DNA from 2 places in the Brevibacillus ginsengisoli genome. Region 1 is predicted to be linked to the other one. Evidence: riboswitches for the same ligand, from Rfam matches in the RefSeq annotation. Region 1 holds a riboswitch; the other holds the start of a gene.

What was found. A riboswitch is a leader RNA that binds a small molecule or an ion and turns the genes downstream of it on or off. The one in region 1 is predicted to bind glycine.
Region 2: another riboswitch for glycine. It lies ahead of ACQCN2_RS07835 (ACT domain-containing protein); the one in region 1 lies ahead of gcvT (glycine cleavage system aminomethyltransferase GcvT).

Annotation. Positions count from the first base shown of each region.
Region 1 is NZ_JBNJQR010000008.1:73,833-81,369, forward strand. It holds gene gcvPB (aminomethyl-transferring glycine dehydrogenase subunit GcvPB) at 1-1,470, opposite strand, end outside; gene gcvPA (aminomethyl-transferring glycine dehydrogenase subunit GcvPA) at 1,463-2,815, opposite strand; gene gcvT (glycine cleavage system aminomethyltransferase GcvT) at 2,885-3,988, opposite strand; glycine riboswitch at 4,113-4,229, opposite strand; glycine riboswitch at 4,230-4,328, opposite strand; gene ACQCN2_RS16580 (DEAD/DEAH box helicase) at 4,546-6,255, shown strand; gene ACQCN2_RS16585 (YqhG family protein) at 6,289-7,386, shown strand.
Region 2 is NZ_JBNJQR010000003.1:146,123-153,659, forward strand. It holds gene ACQCN2_RS07825 (S8 family peptidase) at 1-920, shown strand, start outside; gene ACQCN2_RS07830 (PFL family protein) at 1,110-2,471, opposite strand; gene ACQCN2_RS07835 (ACT domain-containing protein) at 2,487-2,762, opposite strand; glycine riboswitch at 2,852-2,929, opposite strand; gene ACQCN2_RS07840 (MFS transporter) at 3,163-4,548, opposite strand; gene ACQCN2_RS07845 (LysR family transcriptional regulator) at 4,661-5,548, shown strand; gene ACQCN2_RS07850 (PD-(D/E)XK nuclease family protein) at 5,790-6,848, shown strand; gene ACQCN2_RS07855 (outer membrane protein assembly factor BamB family protein) at 7,162-7,537, shown strand, end outside.

The sequences.
Region 1 (7,537 bases):
TTCCTCTACGGTCTTTTGATAGCGCAGAATTGGTTTACGAGCAGCTGTAGCTTCGTCAAGACGTTTGACAACCGTCGTGTGAGGCGCTTCTTGAACAACCTCTGGAGTTTCTTCGCATTCACGCGCAATTTGCAGCAAGACGTCGATAAACTCGTCAAGTGTCTCTTTGCTCTCTGTTTCTGTAGGCTCGATCATCATACACTCATCCACAATCAACGGGAAGTAGATAGTTGGCGGATGATAGCCAAAGTCCAACAGGCGTTTGGCGATATCGAGTGTACGGACACCCAGCTTCTTCTGACGGACGCCGGAGAGAACGAATTCATGCTTACAAATTCGATCATACGGCAATTCGTAGGCAGCAGACAGACGACGCATCATGTAGTTCGCGTTCAATACGGCATACTGGGAGACCTTGTGCAATCCTTTTGCACCCATTGTACGAATGTAGGTGTAGGCGCGCAGGTAGATTCCGAAGTTTCCGTAGAATGCTTTGACCCGTCCAATGGATGCGGGATAGTTGTAATCGAGCTTGAAGCTGCCATCTTCAGTCTTCGCTACCATTGGAGTTGGCAAGAACGGCATCAAAATGGATTTCACGCCAACTGGGCCAGAACCAGGACCGCCACCGCCGTGAGGACCCGTGAACGTTTTGTGCAGATTCAAGTGAACCACGTCGAAGCCCATGTCGCCAGGACGAGCAATTCCGAGAATCGCGTTAGCATTGGCACCGTCATAGTATAGCAATCCGCCTGCTTCATGTACGATGTTCGCCATTTCAATAATGTTTTCTTCGAATAGCCCAAGCGTATTCGGATTGGTCAGCATCAAACCAGCGGTATCAGGGCCAACTGCCGCGCGCAACGCTTCAATATCAACCAGACCGCGCTCGTCTGATGGAATCGTTACGGTCTCAAATCCAGCAATCGACACAGATGCCGGGTTGGTACCGTGAGAGGAGTTTGGCACGATGACTTTGGTGCGCTTCTCGCCGCGGCTCTCATGGTAAGCGCGGATTAACATCAGCCCTGTCCACTCCCCTGCCGCTCCTGCAGCTGGTTGAAGCGTAACCGCGTCCATTCCAGTGATTTCAGCCAGGTCATTCTGGAGGTTGTACATCATTTCCAAGGCGCCTTGAACGGTTTCATCCGCTTGATAAGGGTGGATGCCGGCGAATCCTGTATATCGAGCAACGTCCTCATTAATCTTCGGATTGTATTTCATTGTGCAAGAGCCAAGCGGGTAGAACCCTGAATCGACCCCGTGGTTGCGGTTAGACAACTCCGTATAGTGTCTCATTAATTGCAATTCCGATACTTCGGGTAATTCAGCAGGAGTTTCACGGATGAGGTGATCTGGCAATAATGACGCCACATCAACTTCAGGAACATCAAGCTCAGGCAAGCTGTAGCTTATACGTCCCGGTTTGCTCATTTCAAATATCAGTGCTTTTTCTTGATCGTTACGCACGAGTGATCGCCTCCATTTCTTGCACCAAGGTATCGATCTGCTGTTTGCTGCGAAGCTCTGTTACCGCGAGCAGCATGTGACCGTCCAGCTCCGGATAGTTACGTCCCAGATCATAACCGCCGATCATTCCAGCAGCGAGGAGGGCCTTATTCACTTCTGCTACAGGCTTTCCTACTTTCACCACAAACTCATTAAAGGTTGGTGCTTGGAAGACTACTTCCATGTTCGCCTTGGCAAAGGCTTGCTTCGCATAATGCGCTTTTTGCAGGTTCATCATGGCCATCTCTTGTACGCCTTGTTTACCAATCGCACTTAGGGAAACAGACGCAGCCAAAGCATTCAAAGCCTGGTTGGAACAAATGTTAGAAGTCGCTTTTTCACGACGGATATGCTGTTCGCGGGCTTGCAAGGTTAACACGAAACCGCGTTTGCCATTCTCGTCTTTGGTTTGACCCACGATACGACCTGGCATTTTACGCATTAATTTGGTTGTAGTAGCGAAATATCCACAGTGTGGTCCGCCAAAGTTGGCATGAATCCCGAACGGCTGCATATCGCCAACCACGATGTCGGCACCCAGTTTGCCCGGCGCTTCCAGAACGCCTAGCGCAACCGGATTCGATTTCACAATTAACAAAGCACCTTTGCTGTGTACCAGCTTCTCGATCGCTTGCAAATCTTCCACATTTCCAAAGAAGTTCGGATACTGTACGATCACTGCACCTGTCTGTTCATCTATTGCTGCTTCCAGTTCGGCTAGGTTCGTCACACCCTGAGCGGAGTAACCGATTTCCTGCACCTCTACACTTTGACCATACGCATAAGTCTTAAGAATTTGACGCGCTTCTGGATGAACAGCACTGGAGATGACCACGCGAGGTTTTCCAGTATGACCGGCTGCCATCATAGCCGCTTCCGCCATCGAGGTAGGGCCATCATACATAGATGAGTTCGCTACTTCCATGCCAGTCATTTCACACACCATGGTCTGGAATTCAAAAATCGCTTGCAATTCCCCTTGGCTGATCTCTGGTTGATAAGGTGTATAGGCTGTATAGAATTCGGAACGGGAAATGACATGGTTCACTACACTTGGGATATAGTGCTCGTACACACCCGCACCCAAGAAATTCACATGAGACTCGAAGTTTACGTTCTTAGCAGCGAGCCCCTTCATGTATTTCACCAATTCTGGTTCTGACAATGCTTCGGAGATGTTCAATTCCCCTTTAAAGCGCACCTCTTCTGGAATGTCAGCAAACAATTCGTCAATGGATTGGATACCGAGAGCTTCAAGCATCTCGCGTTTGTCCTGGTCCGTTTGCGGTAAATAACGGTATCTCACGTGGGTGATCCTCCTTGGAATCCAAATTTTCTATTTATTCAGCGAGAAATGTGCATGCAGATTTTTCCCTTACTTTTTCTCGCGTTTATAGAATGGTGACGCAACCACTTGCGCTTTCAGACGCTTGCCTCGAATCTCTACGTCCACTTCTGTTCCTAATGCGGTGTATTCAGCTTTCAACAATACGAGCCCGACATTTTTCTTCAAAGTTGGAGATTGCGTTCCGGTTGTAACCTCACCGATCTGTACATCTCCCACGAAGACTGGATAATGGGAACGCGGAATCCCTCTGTCAATCATTTCGATACCGACAAGCTTACGAGGTGCACCGTTTGCCTTTTGTTCTTTTAACACCTCAAAGCCAATGGCCGGGATCTCTTTATCTGTTTTGACGGCAAAGCCTATGCCCGCCTCAATTGGTGTAATATCCTTGCTTAATTCTTGACCATAAAGCGGCAGCTTGGCCTCGAAGCGAAGTGTATCCCTTGCTCCTAATCCACATGGAAGGACACCCTCTTGTTGACCTGCTTCAAGAATTTTGTGCCAAAGTTGAATGCCTTTGTCCGCCGCCATATAAATCTCAAATCCGTCTTCACCCGTGTACCCTGTGCGAGACACAAGAGAAGGTACTCCATCAATGAGAACATCTCGTTGGAAACGGAAGAACCCGATGGAGGAAAGGTCTGTTTCGGTTAGCTTTTGCAGGACTTTCTGTGCTGCTGGTCCTTGCAAGGCAAGCTGTGCAGTCTCTTCTGAAATATTGGTGATCTCCACATCTGCTGTCAGATTTTCTTGCATCCAAGCAAAATCCTTGTCGATGTTCCCCGCATTAATCACCAAGTAATAATGATCATCGGCAAATTTGTACACCAGCAAATCATCGACAGTACCGCCGTCTGGGTAGCACATAGCACTGTACTGAGCCTGACCGACTTCCAATTTGGACACGTCGTTGGTTGTCAAGCGTTGAAGGTAGTAAAGAGATCCTGATCCTTGCACCAACACTTCGCCCATGTGAGATACATCAAACAAACCTGCTTTGGTACGAACCGCCTCATGCTCTGCGGTGATGCTTGAGAATTGTACCGGCAAATCCCAGCCGCCGAAGTCAATCGTCTTCGCACCATATTCCGCATAGACCGGAAATAGTGGGGTTTTCTTCAATTCTGTCATCGGAACTGCACCTCCTGAAAAATACAATCGAACTAGTTTTGATTGCCCTTGAGGCTACGGAAACCGTCCCACAAGAAAAGGACAGAAAAGGAAGAGATAGCACGCCAAATAAAAGCGCCCTGTCTTCTTCCTCCCTGTCCTTGGTACCTGAGAGTTGCCTTGACGAAACCATAAGCTATAGCGGTTTCACAAGTTTCCCCTTGGGTGGCTTACGTACAGTCGTAAGCTCTCTCCAGAGATGCGTCCGGTAGAGGTACTTTTGCCTGAGAGATTCACTTTCTTTCTTGAAAGCTTGCTCCTTCGGCGCCGCAGTGAAGCGGTCTCTCCCTACTACCATCATTCGCATGAAATTAGTTCATACATAACTTTTCTCAAACAATTCATACTAACCAAATAAAGAACCTTCTCTATCGTACCACGACACCCTGATACTTGAAAACAAGATTTCATCAAAATAAAGCAATTTCTTAATGTTAATCACAAAACGGATTATAATCGTTTGTATTTTCCTTTGATTATATCTAGTAAATGACAAATCCACGAAAGGAGTCAGGTATATGACGAATATTCCTATACATTTCGATCGTTCGTGGATACAACCGTTGTCAGACAAGATTCAACATGATGGACCCTGGCATCGTTGGGATCTGTTTCAGCTTGCCCTTGAAGCTGAGGAAGCCATCTCGGTCAAAGCGTTTGATGAGCTGCAAGCCCTCAAATATCTTCCGAATATCCAACCATTTGACCATCAATTGGTAACCGCCAAGAAAGTTCTTAACGAGATGCGCGGGCGAGCCATTCTAGCGGATGAAGTGGGACTTGGCAAGACGATTGAAGCGGGACTTGTCATGAAAGAATATATGGTTCGCGGCCTGGCTAAAAAAATTCTCATCCTCGTTCCAGCCTCGCTTGTGATCCAGTGGACCAAAGAATTGAATCAAAAATTCGGGATTCCGGCGGTTGCCCAGAAGAAGGAGTACATGTGGCGACAACATGATGTGGTGGTAGCTTCGATTGATACAGCAAAACGTGATCCTCATCGAAGTCACGTTCTGGATATCAGCTACGATATGTTAATCATTGATGAAGCGCACAAACTAAAGAACAAACGAACCCGTAACTATCAATTCGTCAAAGAGGTTAAGAAAAAATACTGCTTATTGCTTACAGCTACCCCTATCCAGAATGAAATGGATGAGCTGTACAACCTGATCAACCTGCTGCGTCCTGGGCATCTGGGTCACAGTTCCTCTTTCTCTTCCAACTATGTTGAGGGCAAACGGCAAGCCAAAAATAATGACAAACTTCAAAAAGAAATCGGTAAAATCATGATTCGCAACCGCAGAAGTGATGGTGGTGTTCATTTCACGACTAGACACGTGCAATCGATTCCCATTGAATTATCATCTGAGGAATGGGATTTGTACGAGGGCGTCACCGATTTTATCCGGACCTATTATCGTTCGGAGTTGGGGGCGATGAACGCGCTCGCTTTAATTACGTTACAACGGGAGGTTTGCTCCAGTCGAGAGGCCGCCTTCATGACCCTCTACAACATGTATCAGCGAGCTCCTGAAGATTCTCCCCAGCGCAGCGTCATCATGGAGTTGGTCGAGAAAATCAAAAAAATCGAAACTCATTCCAAGGCCGCCAAAGCCGTGGAGTTGATTCAGCAGTTGAACGATAAAGTGATTATCTTTACGGAATATCGCGCCACTCAAAACTATCTGCAAAAGTATTTAAGCGATCACGGCATCACCTCTGTCCCGTTCCGAGGCGGATTTAAACGAAGCAAGAAAGACTGGATGACCGAATTATTTCAGAACCGAGCACAAGTACTCATCGCTACTGAGGCCGCAGGTGAAGGGATTAACCTGCAATTTTGCAATCAGGTGATCAATTACGACCTGCCATGGAATCCAATGCGGATCGAACAGCGAATTGGTCGGGTACATCGCTTGGGACAGAAACGCGATGTTTTCATCTATAATTTGTCCACCACCGGAACAATCGAAGAACATATTTTGAATCTGTTATATGAAAAAATTGATCTATTCGAGATGGTCATTGGAGAGCTTGAGGATATTGTCGATCGGCTGAAGCTATCTAAATCCCTTGAGCACAACCTGATCGATATCATAATGGATTCCCGTTCAAATAGGGAAATGGCATTGAAGCTGGATAATATGGGGGAAGCAATCCGTTCCATCCGGCAATCGGTTCAAAACGTTCCACCTAATGCGGTCGCCAATCATCTAAGTCCTTGAAGAAACATCCCAGCCAATATGGAGGTTGCTTGCGTGAACCAACAAGAGGTCCGAAGATACATCGAAAGTTACCTGGCGGCCTTCTCTACCCATATCGTGGAGTCTCATCCCGCCTTTGTTACCGTTAAGCTTCCAGATGAAGTAGACAAGGATATCGGGAATCGCCCCTTCTACTGGTCCTGGGTAGAGAAAATGAATATTCCTCCTCAACCGTTAATCCTGAGCTTTCTTTTTGATGAAGAAAAGAAACCCGAGAATTTTCGCGGAGAGTTCGTTCATTTTGGATCGAGGCGTTTGCATCAGATTTTTGAATCAACCCGAAAGCATGGTAGCTTTGTCTGTTTATTTGAGCAGAGTCCGCTTGCCTCTTCAGCTATAACGAGAGCACATCGTTCGACTCCGCTGACTCCCTGGCTTTGTATCAATGTCAAAATCTCTTTTATCTGTGACAAAAAGCGAGACTGTCTGCTTTCTTTGGGAATAAACTTACATCATTTGCGGATGGTTGACGATTTCTACACCTTTTTGAAACGCTTAACACTCTCACCTGCCATACCCGACTACCATTATACGCTGGATCGTCGACTTTCGTTGGAGCATGCGTTCGATATGTTTAATGATCACGTGCACTCCTTTATTGCTACACAAGATCAGAAATGGGCTGAGGAAGCGCGGCGAAGACTCTCCGAAGAGCTTGAGATACTCGAAGCCTACTACACCCAATTGGAGTTAGACGAAAAGGAGAAAGACTCAAGAGAAAAGACCCAGACGGATACAACAGGGGGCGCTCAAGAACCTGATATTCCTACCAATGCGGTGAATTTGCCGTTAGAAGACCCATCTCCCGCTCCCTTTTCCCTTCCGCTCATGAGCAACCAACAGGATGTGTCTGCCCCAGTCTCTTTGGAAGAACATCGTCAGGGAGGCGGAAGTATACTCGATTTCCTGAGAATGAACAGTATCCCGGAAACTTCAAAAGAAAAGATTGTTCAACAAGATTGGAAGTCAAGTTCTCCTCAAGAGGAAAAAAATCGGAGAATGGCCGAGTTGAAGTGGCAGTACGAACCTCGAATCGACGTGCAAGTCATTAACGCCGGGTTGTTTTACCTGTACAATGAACCCCCTCTCTAAAAATAGAGAATGCTGACGCAAGAGTAAAAATATGTAAAACCCACACGAGAAAAACATTCTCTTCCTGACAGCAAGCAACAAATTGTTTAGGCATATTCTGGTTAAAATGAGTAAGGATAAGTGATTTACCTTTACGCTTAATCAGAAGGGA
Region 2 (7,537 bases), on a different contig from region 1:
ATGGCAAATCTTCGGACGGTCAAGATATTGTGATCGGGATTATTGATACAGGTATCGACTATACTCACCCTGATATTAAGGCCAACTATCTGTATGGCAAATCCTTTGTCCCAGGCATAGATGACGCGATGGATGAAGATGGTCATGGTACTCACGTGGCAGGATCGATCGCGGCGAATGGTCGGGTAATGGGAATCGGGCCAAATCTTAAACTGGCCGCTTACCGTGTATTCGGACCAACAGGTGATGCAGCTACGGCAGATATTGCCGCCGCACTGATGGAAGCGGGTAACGATAATGTCGATGTGGTTAACATGTCATTGGGCGGATATGATTGGTACCAGGATCCGGAACTTGCCACAAAAGATGTTGTTGCGGATGTGAGGCTTTTTAATCGAGCCATTACATATGCGATTAAAAAGGGTGTAACAGTTGTTGGTTCCGCTGGTAATGCCAACCTCGATCTTTCGAGTCCTGGACAAATCAGTAAGGGCAATGGGGGCAACGGTGCCACTCATCGTAGCCCGAGCAATCAGCAATTAATTCGTGTTGCCTCAAATGGTGAAGCAAAAAATCGCGCCTACTACTCCAATTATGGTGTAGGAAAAATTGACGTAACAGCCCCTGGCGGAGATTATGGATTAGCATGGCTTGAAACTGGTGACAAATCTTTGCGTGATCCATATAAACGTTGCTTGTCCACAGTTCCCGGTGGCTATGCATGGTATATTGGAACATCTATGGCTTCTCCTAAAACAACAGCTATGGCGGGCGTAATTATTGCACAACATGGAAAAGATAAACTTTCACCAGCACAAGTGAAGCACATTATTCAATCTACCGCGATCGATATTAATAAACCGGGATACGATGAAGATTCCGGCTTTGGGCTCATCAACGCCGTCAATGCACTCAAGTAGTGTAATTGACCCAATCAAGTAATTTATCTGCATATGGCTAGAGGGTGTCCTCTCTCAGTAGTTTTAACTACTGTGGGGACACCCTCTCTTTTGAGTTGATTTCATGAAACTAATGCAGCGCTAAGCTCATTCAATCATTATCGCTTCACGCTTCGGAATGCTGGGGGTCTTTTTCACCAGCATAAGATTCTAGTTAATCAAGGACTGCAACGGAGCGGGGATACGTCCACCGCGGCGAATGAATGCTTCAGAACCGAACGGATTCACCTGAATCACGGGAGCTCGGCCGAGGAGCCCGCCAAACTCGACCATTTCGCCTTCTTTTTTGCCTGGTACCGGAATAACGCGTACAGCGGTTGTTTTCTTGTTGATCATTCCGATAGCGGCTTCGTCCGCGATCATCGCCGATAAGGTGGCTGCTGAGACATCTCCGGGCAGGGCAATCATATCCAGACCAACGGAGCAGACACAGGTCATAGCCTCCAGCTTCGGCAGGGTTAGCGATTTGTCGAGAACCCCGCGGATCATCCCGTTGTCCTCGCTTACCGGAATGAACGCACCGCTTAAGCCCCCCACATAAGAGCTTGCCATCGCGCCACCTTTTTTGACCGCATCGTTCATGAGGGCTAGCGCAGCGATTGTTCCATGTGTCCCGACACGCTCAAGCCCGATCTCTTCCAGGATGTCAGCCACACTGTCATTAATCGCGTTGGTAGGAGCAAGTGACAAGTCCATGATGCCGAACGGGATACCGAGTCTTTCTGCTACGATCCGTCCGATCAGCTCGCCGGCACGTGTAATTTTGAATGCTGTTTTCTTGATAATGTCGGATACCTGTCCCAGATCTGCGTTGGGGTAGCGCTTGAGTGCGCTCAGCACCACACCAGGACCGCTAACTCCTACATTGATGACCGCTTCACCCTCGCCTGAACCGTGGAAAGCGCCGGCCATAAACGGGTTGTCCTCAACTGGGTTGCAGAAAACCACCAATTTGGCACAGGCAATCCCGTTCTGATCCTTGGTTCTTTCGGCAGCGTCTTTGAGAATAATACCCATCTGGCGAACCGCATCCATGTTGATACCGCTTCTTGTGGTAGCAATCGAGACGGAGGAGCAGACACGGTTGGTTACGCTCAGCGCTTCAGGCAAAGCGTCAAGCAAAGTCTGATCAGCCTTGGTTATTCCCTTATGCACGAGCGCAGAGAATCCTCCAATAAAATCAACGCCAAGATTCAATGCGGCGCGATCCAGTGTTTTAGCTAGTTCGACCGCTTGTTGGACGGTGGCTTTTCCGATGATTTCTGCGATAGGTGTTATCGAGATCCGTTTATTTATAATTGGGATCCCGAACTCCTTTTCCACCTGTTCGGCTACTTCTTTGAGGTTTTTCGCATAATGAGTAATTTTTTCATAGACTCGTCGATTCATTTTGTCAAAATCGGAATCGGCACAGTCACGCAGGTTGATCCCCATGGTAACTGTACGAATGTCCAGATTTTCCATCTTCACCATGCGAATGGTTTCTAGCATTTCATCTATTGCGATATTCATTTGTTCTCCTCCTCTCTATACCCGATGCATGGCCTGAAAGATTTCTTCAAGCTGAATATTGATTTCCAGTCCAAGTTCTTGCCCAAGTTGATCGAACTCATTTTGCAGTGAAGTCACATTTGCGACGTCCGATACATCGACCAGCATCATCATCGTGAAGAACTCTTGCAAGATCGTTTGGCTGATATCGAGAATATTAATCTGATGGGAAGCCAGAACATTCGTTACTCTAGCAATAATGCCTACCTGATCTTTGCCGATTACACTGACAACTGCACGTCTCTTTTTCATTTGTTCCACTCCTGTTTTTTTGTCTAAAAAATAAAAAAAAGATTGGATTCCTCCAATCTCGACGGGCAGTAGAATAATAAACCTAGGTAGGTTAATCTTCTGTCCTTTTGCCTGAGATTGTGAATCCTTCGGCGTCGCATGACTGCGATCTCTCCAGAAGCTGCTCCCGTTGTAGTGTCATCCACAACGATCATCGCGCGCTATTTATTGAATTAAAGAGATTGTAACGAGATATCCATGGCGCGTCAAGATAGATTCGCCGCATAAATTGGAGATCACTTGTTCAATCCTTCTAGTAATTGATTCTAGCAGATTATGAATGAAGATTGTTTGAATAGTTTAAGACGATTTATTGGACTATCCCCAAATTGTTCCTCCTTCTAATTTGAACTTGGTGAACCTACGACTCTTCCACTTGCCCTGACTCCCGGCGCCGCCAACTCATGAATACCAAGGACAATGCAATTACCGTGAGGACAGCCCCAAGCAGTTGAAATCCACCCGCGCTAAGCTTATCTCCCATTACGACGCCTAGCAACAAGGAAGAGAAAATCGTTCCGAAGTATCTGGATGTCATAAATAATCCCGATGCTACACCGATCATTTCTTTAGGAGAACTTCTGAACAAAGCCGCTTGCATTCCGACACTGTTTAACCCGTTGCTAATACCGAATGCCGCTAACGCCAAACACACACTGATAACCGGTGAAGTTTGATTCAATGTCACGATCCATACTGCCCCAAGTGTCATCAGCATTCCGGACACGATCAATGCTGGCCTTGGACCTGATTTATCGATCCATCGTCCCGCGATTGGAGAAGCAACGAGCGAGCACAATCCTAAGCTTAACATGAGAATCCCTGTATGGAACTCGCTGATATGACGTACCATTTGCAAGTAAGACGGAAGCCCGAAAAAGACAGAGTAAAAAAGTACGTTAACGAGGATGAACTCGACATTGACCCAAGTTATTGCAGGATATTTTGCGAATGTTCGCAATGGAATAAAGGGTAATTTGGTTTTTAACTCATGTCGTACGAAAGCTCCTAGAATAACAATACCGATCATTCCGACAATGATATTCATCAATGATACATGCCCAGAGGATTTTACCGACAGTAAGCCAACAAGCAGGGCAATCAGACCGACTGTGAAAAGCAGGATTCCTGACACATCTATTAAATTCATCCATTTACGAAAGGACATGTTGCGTGTAACAGATGTTGGCTTTTCGTCCTTAGGAATCATCCTCCAAGCTAATAGAAAGCTCGCCACCACGAAAGGAATATTAACGAAAAAGATAGCTTGCCAATCCCACCAGTGAATCAAAATACCTCCAATAAAAGGGCCAAAGGCTGCTGCTCCGGATTGGAAGACGGCCAAAACAGACAGCGCAGTCGCTTGTTTTTCCGTAATATGAATTCGCACGATGGCCATTCCAACTGAAACCATCATGCTAGTTCCGATGGATTGCACAATGCGGAACACGATAAGCCATCCAAAGTTTGGTGATAGTGGAGCGAATAATGATGCAACGAAGGCTACTACAAGCCCGGTAAGAAATATCTTCTTGCGACCGAATAAATCGCTTGCCTTTCCCATGACAGGCTGAGCGATAGCACTCGCAATGTAGAAGGAAAAGATAATCCAGGAAACAGCGGTAAAGTCAAGTTGGAACGCACCTTGCAACCTGGGAATAGCAATAGAAACCATCGAAGAATTCAATGGGTTTAATAGTATCCCAAGTCCAACGGAAATCATCAACCACCTACTGCGAGCATTCATTTTTGATCCCCCCAAAGTGTCTTGAGGTCATCGTACTTGAGATCAATCATTTATTCAAACGCATTTTAAGTTATAATTACATTGACTTGAGGGAATGAACGGAGGGTGCAAAATGGAACTTCTTCAACTGCAATATTTTCTCGCTGTAGCTCGATTGGAACATATGACCGAAGCTGCACGAAGTCTGCATGTTACTCAATCGTCACTAAGCAAAACGATTCAACGCTTGGAGGAGGATCTAGGTGTCCCACTATTTGATCGAACAGGGAGGAACCTACGATTGAATGAGTTCGGAAGCAGATTCCTTTGCCGTGCACAGAGGGCCTTGTTTGAATTGGAACAGGGGAAGCAGGAGCTTAGCGATTTGTCCAGCCCGGAACACGGCACAATCGAATTGGCGGTGACCAACGCAAGCACTTTGCCCAATATCCTTCGAGAGTTTCGGAAAAAGCATCCCCATACCCAATTTCATGTGCAAATGCTGACCACGCAGGAAATGGTTACGCTTCTTCATCGAGGAGAAGTCGATTATTGCTTGTCCTCACCTCCGATACAAGGGGATGACATTGAATGTCAAATCGTGTTCATCGACCCCATCCTTGTAGCTGTTCCAAAGGGGCATCGGCTGGCAGACCGAAGCAGCGTATCTTTGACAGACCTAAGGGATGAATGGTTTGTCGGTGTAAAAAAAGGCTACTTTACTCGCGATTTGGTAGACACCGTATGCAAGTCGGCTGGATTTGTACCTAAATATGTGTATGAGGGAAATGAGCCCGCAAGGCTAAGCACTCTTGTGGAAGCTGAAATTGGCATTGCTTTCATACCAAGCACAGCCATGAATTCTCGGGAACATATCCATTATCTCCAAGTGGAGGATCACGAATTGGTTCGGGAGATTGCTTTATTGTGGCATAGAAGTCGTTATTTTTCGCGGTCTGCTCGGGACTTCCGTGAGGTCGTTGTGGAATATTTTGAGGCGATATCCAAACAGACCAATTAGCATTCCCCTTCAAGTAAACAGTAAGGGGTGTTGCTTCGTATTGTCTACTTAGAGGGGATACTATCAAGAAGGCTCTTTTTTATCGTTACTCGATTTCATCTTTGTCCATAATTTGAGGATTCGTTATATCATATTTTGCCGTATAATTTGTGAAATTCGGTACTTTTGTCGTGCTATGATACTCATGAATTTGAAACACTTTGAAATGGTAGAACTCTTTATAGAAAGGTGTTTTATTCCATTGAATTCATTATTTAACCGTTTATACTCCCTGATGAGAAAAAGTGAAAACAATGTGTTAGAAGATTATTTAACTGAAATTATTGCGGAGATCTTCGAGAATGAGAAAATTCTTACATTATTTGTTCAGAAGTTTCTTAAACAAAATATCCCAAATCCTACAAACATTGAAGTTTCAACACAGAAAACTTATCCGAAATTAAGTCATCATTCTACAGATAGCCGGCCAGACTTGATCGTAAAATTCAAAGCCATAGATCCATTTGTTATTTTTTTTGAAAATAAAATAGATAGCTACGAGGGAACTGATCAGCTTAGCAGGTATGCGGACCATTTAGCCATGTATAAGAACAATGGTTGCAAAACATTCTTAATATATTTAACTAGACGCCATGATCCTAAGAAGCAGGCAGACATCTTCATTAATGGAGTTACAGCAGAGTTCATCCAAATGAGATGGTATGAGTTGTATAACTGGTTACAGCAGTTTTCGAGCAGTTACATAAAGAAAATATTAGCCTATATGGAGGAGTTAAGGTTGAACGAAACAAGAAGATTTGTACCACAGGATATCTATGCCATTCAACAAATGAGTCGAATCCAATCGATGATGGATGCCTGTCTCGACGGGGTTGTTGACGAGGTAATGAACAAATATTTTGGCAGACCAATCGGTTGGTCGAACCGAAATGTACAACTTAGGGATTTTAACCGTTACGTAAAATGTAATGATCAGAATAATGGAACTTGGATTGGTTGTGGGTTTTCCTTTCCGGATGCGGTTTACCCCACCGTCAATATTTACTGGGAAGTGAATCCAAACACTCCCTATAGAAACGATGTAATCACTATCATGAAAAGTTTTGTTAGTAATCATAGCGAATGGAAGGAATCCAACTTAGAAGATCCAATTTCATGGGCGAATATATCCCTCGAGGTAAGCCTTCTAAAATTCCTTAATGAAGATGATCATATCAGTGCAATCCAAAAATACATCATTAAAGCCCTTGAGCAGCTTTATACAGTCAAACAGCAATATCCGAATCTAGGTTGGAAATAAACTTCGAGATAACGACAGATACTTTTACTCGATAAACCAACAAGGAAAATTAAATTGGAAAGTTAACCTGAAAGATTATCAAGTTGGGGATGATGGCCTTACTACAATTGTTTCGGGAAGAGATGGTTTCCTTTACGTACTAAATAGTGGGGATTCTTTTGGAGATAGAACTGGAATAATTTCGAAATTTGATAAAAAAGGACAGAACTATTGGGTAAAAAAGGTCCCAAAAATTCAATGGTTATTCAATGATTTAATAGATATTGACCAAATAGGGAACGTTACCACATTATCCGATGATGGAATCATTCAAATGGACAATCAAGGAGAAGTGCGTTGGATCAATAAAAATATTCAACGAATAACAGAAACAAAACTTTCAACGTCTATCTGGTATCAAACGAACGTTAAAAGAATCGTCTGTGATCATGAGGGAAATGTATATATTGCCACGGACGATCAATTATTTAAAACGGATAGCAAAGGCAACATAATCTGGAGTAAAAACATAAAATTATACGATGATCAAATTTATCTTACCCAAACCGGGTTGGTCATTCTTCCAAACGATAAAGCCATTATCATGCTAAATGGGAGTAATGGAGCCGAAGTTAAGCAACAGCAAGTGAATTTATCAGAAATTGGGGTACCAACTGATGGGAAAAACGGAATCTATTTAAATTATGGAA